2 regions of the Cupriavidus sp. P-10 genome follow, and region 2 is predicted to be linked to the other one. Evidence: riboswitches for the same ligand, from Rfam matches in the RefSeq annotation. Region 2 holds a riboswitch; the other holds the start of a gene.

Region 1 (4,413 bases), on a different replicon from region 2:
TTCTTGCCTTCGCTGCCGAAGCCATCGGCGTTGTCGAAGCCCGTCGCTTCCTCGCCGTCGGCCGCTTCGGGCTTGGTGCCCTTGCGCTTGAGCCACTCCAGGAATTCAAGGGTATTGGTCCAGCGCGACTGTGCCTGCCGTTCGTCGAAGCTGTCGTACAGGTAGGCCTCGTAGTGGATGCCGGCCATCATGTCGTCGAGCACTTCGGTGGCCGGGTCCTTGGCCGCGCGGTCGGCCAGCCGCACCATCGATTCGCAGAACACCCGCAGCGGCTCCAGCTGGCGCGGCTGCAGCTTGCCTTCGATGCCGCCCATCATCGCCGCTTCGAACAGCGAGACCTTGGCCTGCCCGGCGAACGTGCCCAGCACTTCCAGCGTGGTGTTGCCAACGCCGCGGCGCGGCGTGGTGATCGCGCGGATGAAGGCGGGATCGTCGTCGGGGTTGGCGATCAGGCGCAGGTAGGCGCAGATGTCCTTGATCTCGGCCTTGTCGAAGAAGCTCTGGCCGCCCGACAGCACATAGGGGATGCGCTCGCGGCGCAGGATCTGCTCGAACAACCTCGCCTGGTGGTTGCCGCGGTACAGGATGGCGTAGTCGCGGAACTGCGCGCGGCGCTCGAACTTGTGCGCGGACAGGCGGAACACCACCGACTCGGCCTCGTGCTCCTCGTCGTTCATCGGGTGGATGGCAATGGGGTCGCCCATGCCGTGCTCGCTCCACAGCTTCTTGTCGAACAGCTTGGGATTGTTGGCGATGACCGCGTTTGCCGCCTCGAGGATGCGCACCGTGGAGCGATAGTTCTGCTCCAGCTTGATGACCTTGAGGTTGGGGAAATCTGTCTGCAGCCCGCGCAGGTTATCCAGCGTGGCGCCGCGCCAGCCGTAGATGGCCTGGTCGTCGTCGCCCACCGCGGTAAAGGCCGGCGCGCGCAGGTGCGAGCCGCCCGCCAGCAGCTTGAGCAACTGGTACTGGCAGGCGTTGGTGTCCTGGTATTCGTCGACCAGGAAGTAGCGCAGCCGGTTCTGCCACTTGAGCTGTACCGCTTCATTGCGCGCGAACAGTTCCGCGGGCAGGCGGATCAGGTCGTCGAAGTCGACCGCCTGGTAGGCATGCAGCGTGGCGACGTAGTTGCGGTAGACCAGCGCGGCCTGGTGCTCGTCGGCATTGGCGGCCTGCGCGATGGCGGCCTCCGGATCGATCATGCCGTTTTTCCACAGCGATATCGTGCTCTGCACGCCGCGAATCAGCTTCTTGTCGGTGGTGCCGAGCTGCTCCTGGATCAGGCCGAAGCAGTCGTCCGAATCCATGATCGAGAACTGCGGCTTCAGGCCGACGTGCTCCGCCTCCATGCGCAGGATCTGCACGCCCAGCGAGTGGAAGGTACAGACCGTCAGCTGCTTGAGCGGGATGCGCTTGCCTTCGCGCGTGGTCTTGCCTTCCATCAGCTTGCCGATGCGCTCCTGCATCTCCTTGGCGGCCTTGTTGGTGAAGGTGACGGCGGCGATATGGCGCGGCTCGAAGCCTTTGTCCTCGATCAGGTGCGCGATCTTCTGCGTGATGACGCGGGTCTTGCCGGAGCCCGCCCCGGCCAGCACCAGGCAGGGGCCGTCCAGGTAGCGGACGGCTTCGGATTGGGCGGAATTCAGGCCGTGGCTCATGTGAAAGGCGCTCGGGAAATGAAGCGGAATGGGGCGAATGAATGGGGCGAAGGAATGGGGCGTACGAGGCGCGCGCCATGGGCAGCACACGTGCCCGGCGGCAAAGCTCTCGATGCTAACACGCTGGGCCTGGCCGGTCAGTCAGCGCCTGCCGCATCGTCGGCCCTCGTTGTGTCACTGGCGTAACACTTCGTAAAGGCCGGAGCCAATGAACGTGCACCAGGCTCTAACTGTTATGTCCAGGCGTGTCCCGGACATGCAATATCCATCACTCGGAGCCAACAATGAAAACCCTGCAGACATTGACCAAAGTGACCCTGATCGGCGCGATGGTCGCGGCATTCGCCGGTTGCGCGGACATGACCCCGAAGCAACGCAACACCGCCATCGGCGCGGGTGCGGGCGCCGTGGGCGGCGCCGTCCTGACCGAGGGCAGCGCACTGGGTACGCTGGGCGGCGCGGCCGTGGGCGGCGTGATCGGTAATGTCGTGACCGACGACAAGAAAAAGTAAGCCTCTCGCCAGACCCGGCTTCACGCCCCTGGCGGCGGGGCGCAGGAACGGGTACAGCCGCCGGGCGGCCGTCCGGCTTGGTTTGACAAAGGCCGGGGCCTCCCGTACATTGCGCGCATCCGACCGGGAGAGCGCGCAGAACTGCGCCGCCGAAGGGGTATCACCCGAAAACTCTCAGGCACCACGGACCGTTCGGATCGGCATGCAACATGCACACGATGCATGCCGCACTCTGGAGAGCGGCACCCGCCATTCGTGGCGAGCGTGCCCACCGAAGGGGCGCGCGAGGATGGGGTTCAACGAATCCGCCTCGTAATCTCTCAGGTATCGAGGACAGAGGGGTCATCCGCCGCAGCGGATTGCTTGCCTATTGGCATGGCGATCGTTGCGGCGGATGACCCTTTTTTGTTTTCGCAACCCGACATTGCCCCCGAGGATTCCATGACGCTCCAGGCCACGCCCCTCAACGCCATCCACCGCGCCCTCGGCGCCCGCATGGTCGACTTCGGCGGCTGGGACATGCCGGTCAACTACGGCTCCCAGATCGAAGAGCACAACGCCGTGCGCACCGACGCCGGCATGTTCGACGTGTCGCATATGTGCGTGGTCGATCTCAACGGCCCCAATACCCGCACCTTCCTGCGCGGCCTGCTGGCCAACAACGTCGACAAGCTGCAGACGCCCGGCAAGGCGCTGTACTCGTGCATGCTGGACGAGAAAGGCGGTGTCATCGATGACCTGATCGTCTATTTCTTTGCCGAGGACCGTTTCCGCCTGGTGGTCAACGCCGGCACCGCGGTCGGCGATATCGACTGGATCCGCGCGCGCAATGACGCCACCGGCAGCGGCGTGACCATCACCCCGCGTCGTGAAGACGTCGCGCCCGCGGGCGTGCAGCCGCTGGCGATCGTCGCAGTCCAGGGCCCTGACGCCCGCGCCAAGGTGTGGAGCACGTTCCCGTCGACCCAACCTTCCGATGCGCTCAAGCCCTTCAACGCTGTCGTGGTCCAGGATCCCGCCCTGGGCGAGGTCATGGTCGCGCGCACCGGCTACACCGGCGAAGACGGTTTCGAGCTGGTGGTGCCGGCCGCAAGCGTCGCCGGCCTGTGGGAAAAGCTGAATGCCGCGGGCGTGCGCCCGGCCGGCCTGGGCGCGCGCGACACGCTACGCCTGGAAGCCGGCATGAACCTGTACGGCCAGGACATGGACATCAGCACCTCGCCGCTGGACGCCGGCCTGGCCTGGACTGTGGACCTGCAGAGCGAACGCGACTTCACCGGCAAGGGGGCGCTGGCCGCCGCCGGTTCTCGCCAGCAGTTCCTTGGCCTCATCCTGCGTGATAAAGGCGGCGTGCTGCGCGCCCACCAGAAGGTCATCACCCCCGCCGGTGACGGCGAAATCACCAGCGGCACCTTCAGCCCCTCACTGTCGCAATCGATCGCGTTCGCACGCCTGCCGCAAGGCGTGAATGTCGGCGACACGGTGCAGGTGGAGATCCGCGACCGCAAACTCAACGCGACTGTGGTTAAACTGCCGTTTGTGCGTAATGGCAAGGCACTCGTGAGCTAAGGGAAACACCCGCTCACCCAACGGTCGCCCTCGCCTGCCGGCAGCGTTGCCGGGCAGGCATCACCCAACAAGAAACAGATCTGAATCCGGAGAACCTTCATGAATTTCCCCGCCGACCTCAAATACACCGAATCGCATGAGTGGGTGCGCGTCGAAGCCGACGGCACGCTCACCATCGGCATCACCGACCACGCACAGGACGCATTGGGCGACATCGTCTTCCTGGAACTGCCCGAAGTGGGCAAGTCGGTCGGTGCCGGCGACGCGCTGGCAGTGGTCGAATCGGTGAAGGCCGCTTCCGACATCTATGCCCCGGTGGCCGGCGAAGTGATCGCCGTGAACGAGGCCGCCACGGCCGCGCCGGAAAGCGTCAACGCCAACGCCTTCGACGCCTGGCTGTTCAAGCTCAAGCCGGCCAACAGCGACGACGTCAACGGCCTGATGTCGGCCGACGCGTACAAGGCCAGCGTCGGCGCCTGATCGACACACAGCATTTGCAGCGCCGCGGCACGGCTGACCACCTGCCGCAGCGCTCCCCACGAGGTTCTTGCCAATGAACGCCCCGCTTCCCATGAACGCCGCCCAAGGTAACCGGCCCACGCTGGCCGAACTGGAGGCGCGCGACGCCTTCGCCGCCCGCCATATCGGCCCCGATACCGCCGAACAGCAGCACA
Region 2 (4,413 bases):
TCGTTGTTGATCAGCGAGGTGCCGGTGATACGGCCCTGGAACAGCTCGGCGACGGTCGGGTAGCGGTAGGCCTGGCCGAGCGACAGCCGGCCCAGCCAGTCCTGGCCGATGGCTTTTTCCAGCGCCAGCTTGGGCGACCAGTTGGACTCGCTGCGCACCGGGTATGCGACATTCACGCCCGGCTGGCTGCGGCTGCCGTCATAGGCGCGCCAGTGTTCCCAGCGCACGCCCGGGATCAGCTTCCAGTCCTCGGCGAAGTACCACGCGTCCTGCGCATACAGCGCCTGCGTCTCGGTCTTGCCGGCAAAGGCGTTGTTGAAGGCGGAGATGGTGCCTGCCTGCCAGTCCGAGGTGTTGTAGGTGGTGTTGCTGAGCCGGTAGTTGTCGTAGTGGTAGCCGAAGGTGACCCAGTGGCCGCCCTTGAGCTGCTGCGGGCGGTAGTCGGCCTTCAGGTCGAGCGTGCGCCAGCCGGTGCCGTCGCCATAGGTCACCGTGCCCGGGCCATTGCCCGCAGTACTGGCGGTGCGGCTGATGTCCTTGCTGACGTCGAACAATGACGCCACGCCGGAGAAGTTCCACCCGGTCTCGTTGCGCGTGCGCAGCGACAGGCCATACAGCCAGCGCGCGTCTTCGCCGTTGCTCGGCGCAAACGCGTTGGCGGGGATCACGTAGCGGAAGCCGCCGATATTGACCGGGCCGCTCGACACCACGTTGCCGTTGGCATCGCGCAGGTAGCTGGCGGTGGTGCTGGAGCGGTCCTGCTGCCAGTAGGCGGCAGTAAACTGCGCCTGCAACGTATTGGTGATGTCGTAGCCGAGCTTGACCTTGAGCTGGTCCTGCACGGTATGCGTGACGCCCTCGCTGTTGACGCCCATCACGGTGCGATCGGCGCCGGTCTGGTCCTGGTCGAAATAGGCGCCGGTGACCGGCTTGTCGGCCGAGCTGGCGCGCACGTTCGAACGCGCCGCGGTATAGAAGCTCAGCGGCTGGCTCTTGCTGTCCTGCCGATCGACGCTGACCAGCCACGAAAACGGTCCGACGCGGTCGCCTACGTAGGCGTTGGCGTGCACGCCGTTGAAATTGTCGTGCGTGCCATACAGGTTGAAGCGCTGCGTGAACAGCTGCACGCTGGCATCGCCTTCGAACTTCTCCGGCGTGCGCGTGCTGATCAGCACGGTCGCGCCCAGCGAGTTGCCGGGGTACAGCGCCGAATACGGGCCATACAGCACGTCTACGCGCTCGATCTCGGCGGCATTGACCAGCGACCAGCGCGGCGGGAAGGTGAAATCGGAGCCCAGCAGGTTGGACAGCAGCAGGCCGTCGGCATAGACCAGCCCGCGCGCCGACTGGCGCGAGCTGGTGCTGCGCACCGAGATGATCGAATTCATATCGCCGATGAAGCGCTTGCGCACGGCGAGGTTGGGCGCGTACTTGAGCGCGTCTTCGGTGTTGACGACGTTGAAGTCCGCCATGCGCGCGGCGCTGATGCCGTAGGCGGGCGATGGCGTATTGGGCGGCGTGGCGGGCGTTTCGCCGCGCTCGGTCCTGGCCGAGACCACGACTTCCTGCAACGGTTGCGGCGCGCTGACGGGTCCATCCGCCTGCGCGCCGGCGATGCCGGGGCCCATCAGCGCGGCCGAAGCGGCCAGCGCAATCCGATTTCTTGTCACTGAAATACCTTTTCTGTTCTTCTGGCTCGCCCGACCGGTGCGCCGTATCCGGCTCGTGGTACGGCGCACTTCCTCCGCGTAGCGAGTGCTGACATTCTAGGTGGCGGGATGGATTGCCGCAGTGCGACATAGCGCCGCGCCAGAACGGAAGTGACTCGACCGCCCATGCGGGGGCATCAAGTTCTATACGCGTTTACCCGCATACCCACATGCGGCCTTTGTCTCTAGATTTGCCCGGATTGGCGTTCGCGCCAACGTGATGCTGGGAGAGACTGATCCGGCGGCAGCCGCCGCGGACAGCGCCGAAGGAGCAACCGCCCCGGAAACTCTCAGGCAAAAGGACCGGTATCACGCGTCACAGCACTCTGAAGAATGCCGCCATCGTCAGCCGGCATACCGAAGGAGCAAGCGGCCCTCGCCACCGGTACTACCGGCACCCCGGTGACTGTCGTGAATCTCTCAGGTCAGGAACAGAGGGGGCGTCCGCTACGCATGTCGCGTACGGGCTCCAATCCCGACGTTTCTGGACTGCCAGATCATGAAGACAATCGCCGTCATCGGCGGTGGCATCACCGGTGTCACCACGGCCTACGCGCTCGCCCGGCGCGGATTCTCCGTCACCCTGTTCGAGCGGCACCGCTACGCCGCGATGGAAACCTCGTTCGCCAACGGCGGACAGCTGTCCGCCTCCAACGCCGAGGTCTGGACGCACTGGTCCACCATCATCAAGGGCCTGAAGTGGATGCTGCGCAGCGATGCGCCGCTGCTGGTGAACCCGCGCCCGAACTGGCACAAGCTGAGCTGGTTCGCCGGGTTCATTGCCTCGATCCCGCACTACCGACGCAACACCATCGAGACCGCGCGCCTGGCCATCGCGGCGCGCGAGCACCTGTTCGCGTGGGCGGCGCAGGAAGGCATCGACTTTGACCACAAGCGCGAAGGCATCCTGCATATCTACCGCGACAAGGCCGGTTTCGAGCATGCGGGCCGCGTCTCGGCGCTGCTGGCACAGGGCGGGCTGGAGCGCCGGGCGGTGACGCCGGCGGAAATGCGCGCGATCGAGCCGACGCTGGCCGGCACGTACTACGGCGGTTATTTCACCGAAAGCGATTCGACCGGCGATATCCACAAGTTCACCAGCGGCCTGGCCGCCGCCATCGAACGCATGGGCGTGCGCTGCCGCTACGGCGAGGACGTGCGCAATGTCACCACCGATGGCCGCAGCGCCCGCGTCACGGTTCAGGAAGGCGCGGAAAGCACCACCTCGACCTTCGATGGCGCGGTGATCTGCGCCGGTACCGTGAGCCGCGCGCTGGCCGCCGGGCTGGGCGACCGCGTCAACATCTATCCGGTCAAGGGCTATTCCATCACCGTCAACCTGGACGACGCCGCCAGCCGCGCCGCGGCGCCAACCGTCAGCCTGCTCGACGACGAGACCAAGCTGGTCACCAGCCGCCTCGGCGACGACCGCTTCCGCGTGGCCGGCACCGCTGAGTTCAACGGCTTCAACCGCGACATCCGCGCCGACCGCATCCGGCCGCTGGTGGAATGGGTGCAGCAGTGCTTCCCGGGCGTCAGCACGCGCAGCGTGGTGCCATGGGCGGGGCTGCGGCCGATGCTGCCCGACATGCTGCCGCGCGTGGGCCGCGGGCGGGCGCGCTGCATCTTCTACAACACCGGGCACGGGCACCTTGGCTGGACGTTGTCAGCGGTGACGGCGGATATGGTGGCCGGGGTGGTGGCGCAGGCGCTGCTTGAGCCGAAGATGCCGGGCGTGGGTTCGCTGGCAATTGCCAAGGCTTGAGATCGCGTGTTAAGCGCGTCGCTATTGCCAGCGCCGGCCCTCTCCCCCAGCCCCTCTCCCGCGAGCGGGAGAGGGGCCGGGAGAGGGAGAAAACCATCGCGGGCGAAGGCGTTCGAGCTTGCTACTACCCTCCGCATACGCTCCCCTCGCCTGCGGGAGAGGGGTGGGGGAGAGGGCGTAAGCCTTCACGGAGTGAAGCGCCACCGCCCGCCGTGAACTACTCAGGCCGGCGCAAACACCGGCACTGGCGCGCCGTCCACGCTGGGCGCGAACTTGACCTTCACCTTCTGCCCGATGCGGACCTCATCGAGATCGCAATCGACGATATGGGTCATCATGGTCACGCCCTCGTCGAGCTTCACATAGGCAATGCAGAACGGCTGCGGGCCAGCCTTGCGCGTGACGCTGTACGAGTAGATGGTGCCACGGCCGCTGGCGGTCTTCCAGACCGTATCGCCCATGCAGAACGGGCACAGCGTGCGCGGATACCAGTGCGTCTTGCCGCACGACTGGCAGTGCTTGACCAGCAGGCGGCCTTCGCGCGCGGCCTGCCAGAACTCGACGTTGTCGGGCTGTTCGTCCGGGGCCTTGTAGGCCATGGGAGTGTGTGGGGTCGTCATGTCAGTTGCTCCGGCGATCGTTCATTATTCGCGCTCGAGGATCAGGGTGGCGCTGCCGTGGCGCGAGCCCAGGTAGCCGCCGGTGCCTTGCGCCAGCGCCAGGTCGCAGTTCTTCACCTGCACCGCCGGATGCGCTTCGCCGCGCAACTGGCGCACCGCCTCGATCACCTTGGTGATGCCGCCGCGGTTGGCCGGGTGGTTGTTGCACAGGCCGCCGCCATCGGTATTGAACGGCAGCTTGCCGACGCCCGAGATCAGGTTGCCGTCGGCCACGAACTTGCCGCCCTCGCCCTTCTTGCAGAAGCCCAGGTCTTCCAGC

What was found. Region 2 has a riboswitch for glycine ahead of CTP10_RS18615 (D-amino acid dehydrogenase). Riboswitches for the same ligand answer to the same signal wherever they lie in the genome.
Region 1: linked by a shared signal. The riboswitch ahead of gcvT (glycine cleavage system aminomethyltransferase GcvT) and the one ahead of CTP10_RS18615 (D-amino acid dehydrogenase) in region 2 are both predicted to bind glycine.

Annotation. Positions count from the first base shown of each region.
Region 1 is NZ_AP025170.1:3,560,167-3,564,579, forward strand. It holds gene CTP10_RS16485 (UvrD-helicase domain-containing protein) at 1-1,658, opposite strand, end outside; gene CTP10_RS16490 (glycine zipper 2TM domain-containing protein) at 1,943-2,170, shown strand; glycine riboswitch at 2,285-2,371, shown strand; glycine riboswitch at 2,393-2,517, shown strand; gene gcvT (glycine cleavage system aminomethyltransferase GcvT) at 2,612-3,739, shown strand; gene gcvH (glycine cleavage system protein GcvH) at 3,839-4,219, shown strand; gene gcvP (aminomethyl-transferring glycine dehydrogenase) at 4,293-4,413, shown strand, end outside.
Region 2 is NZ_AP025171.1:318,285-322,697, reverse strand. It holds gene CTP10_RS18620 (TonB-dependent receptor) at 1-1,670, opposite strand, end outside; glycine riboswitch at 1,924-2,025, shown strand; glycine riboswitch at 2,026-2,154, shown strand; gene CTP10_RS18615 (D-amino acid dehydrogenase) at 2,209-3,474, shown strand; gene CTP10_RS18610 (Zn-ribbon domain-containing OB-fold protein) at 3,696-4,094, opposite strand; gene CTP10_RS18605 (thiolase domain-containing protein) at 4,119-4,413, opposite strand, start outside.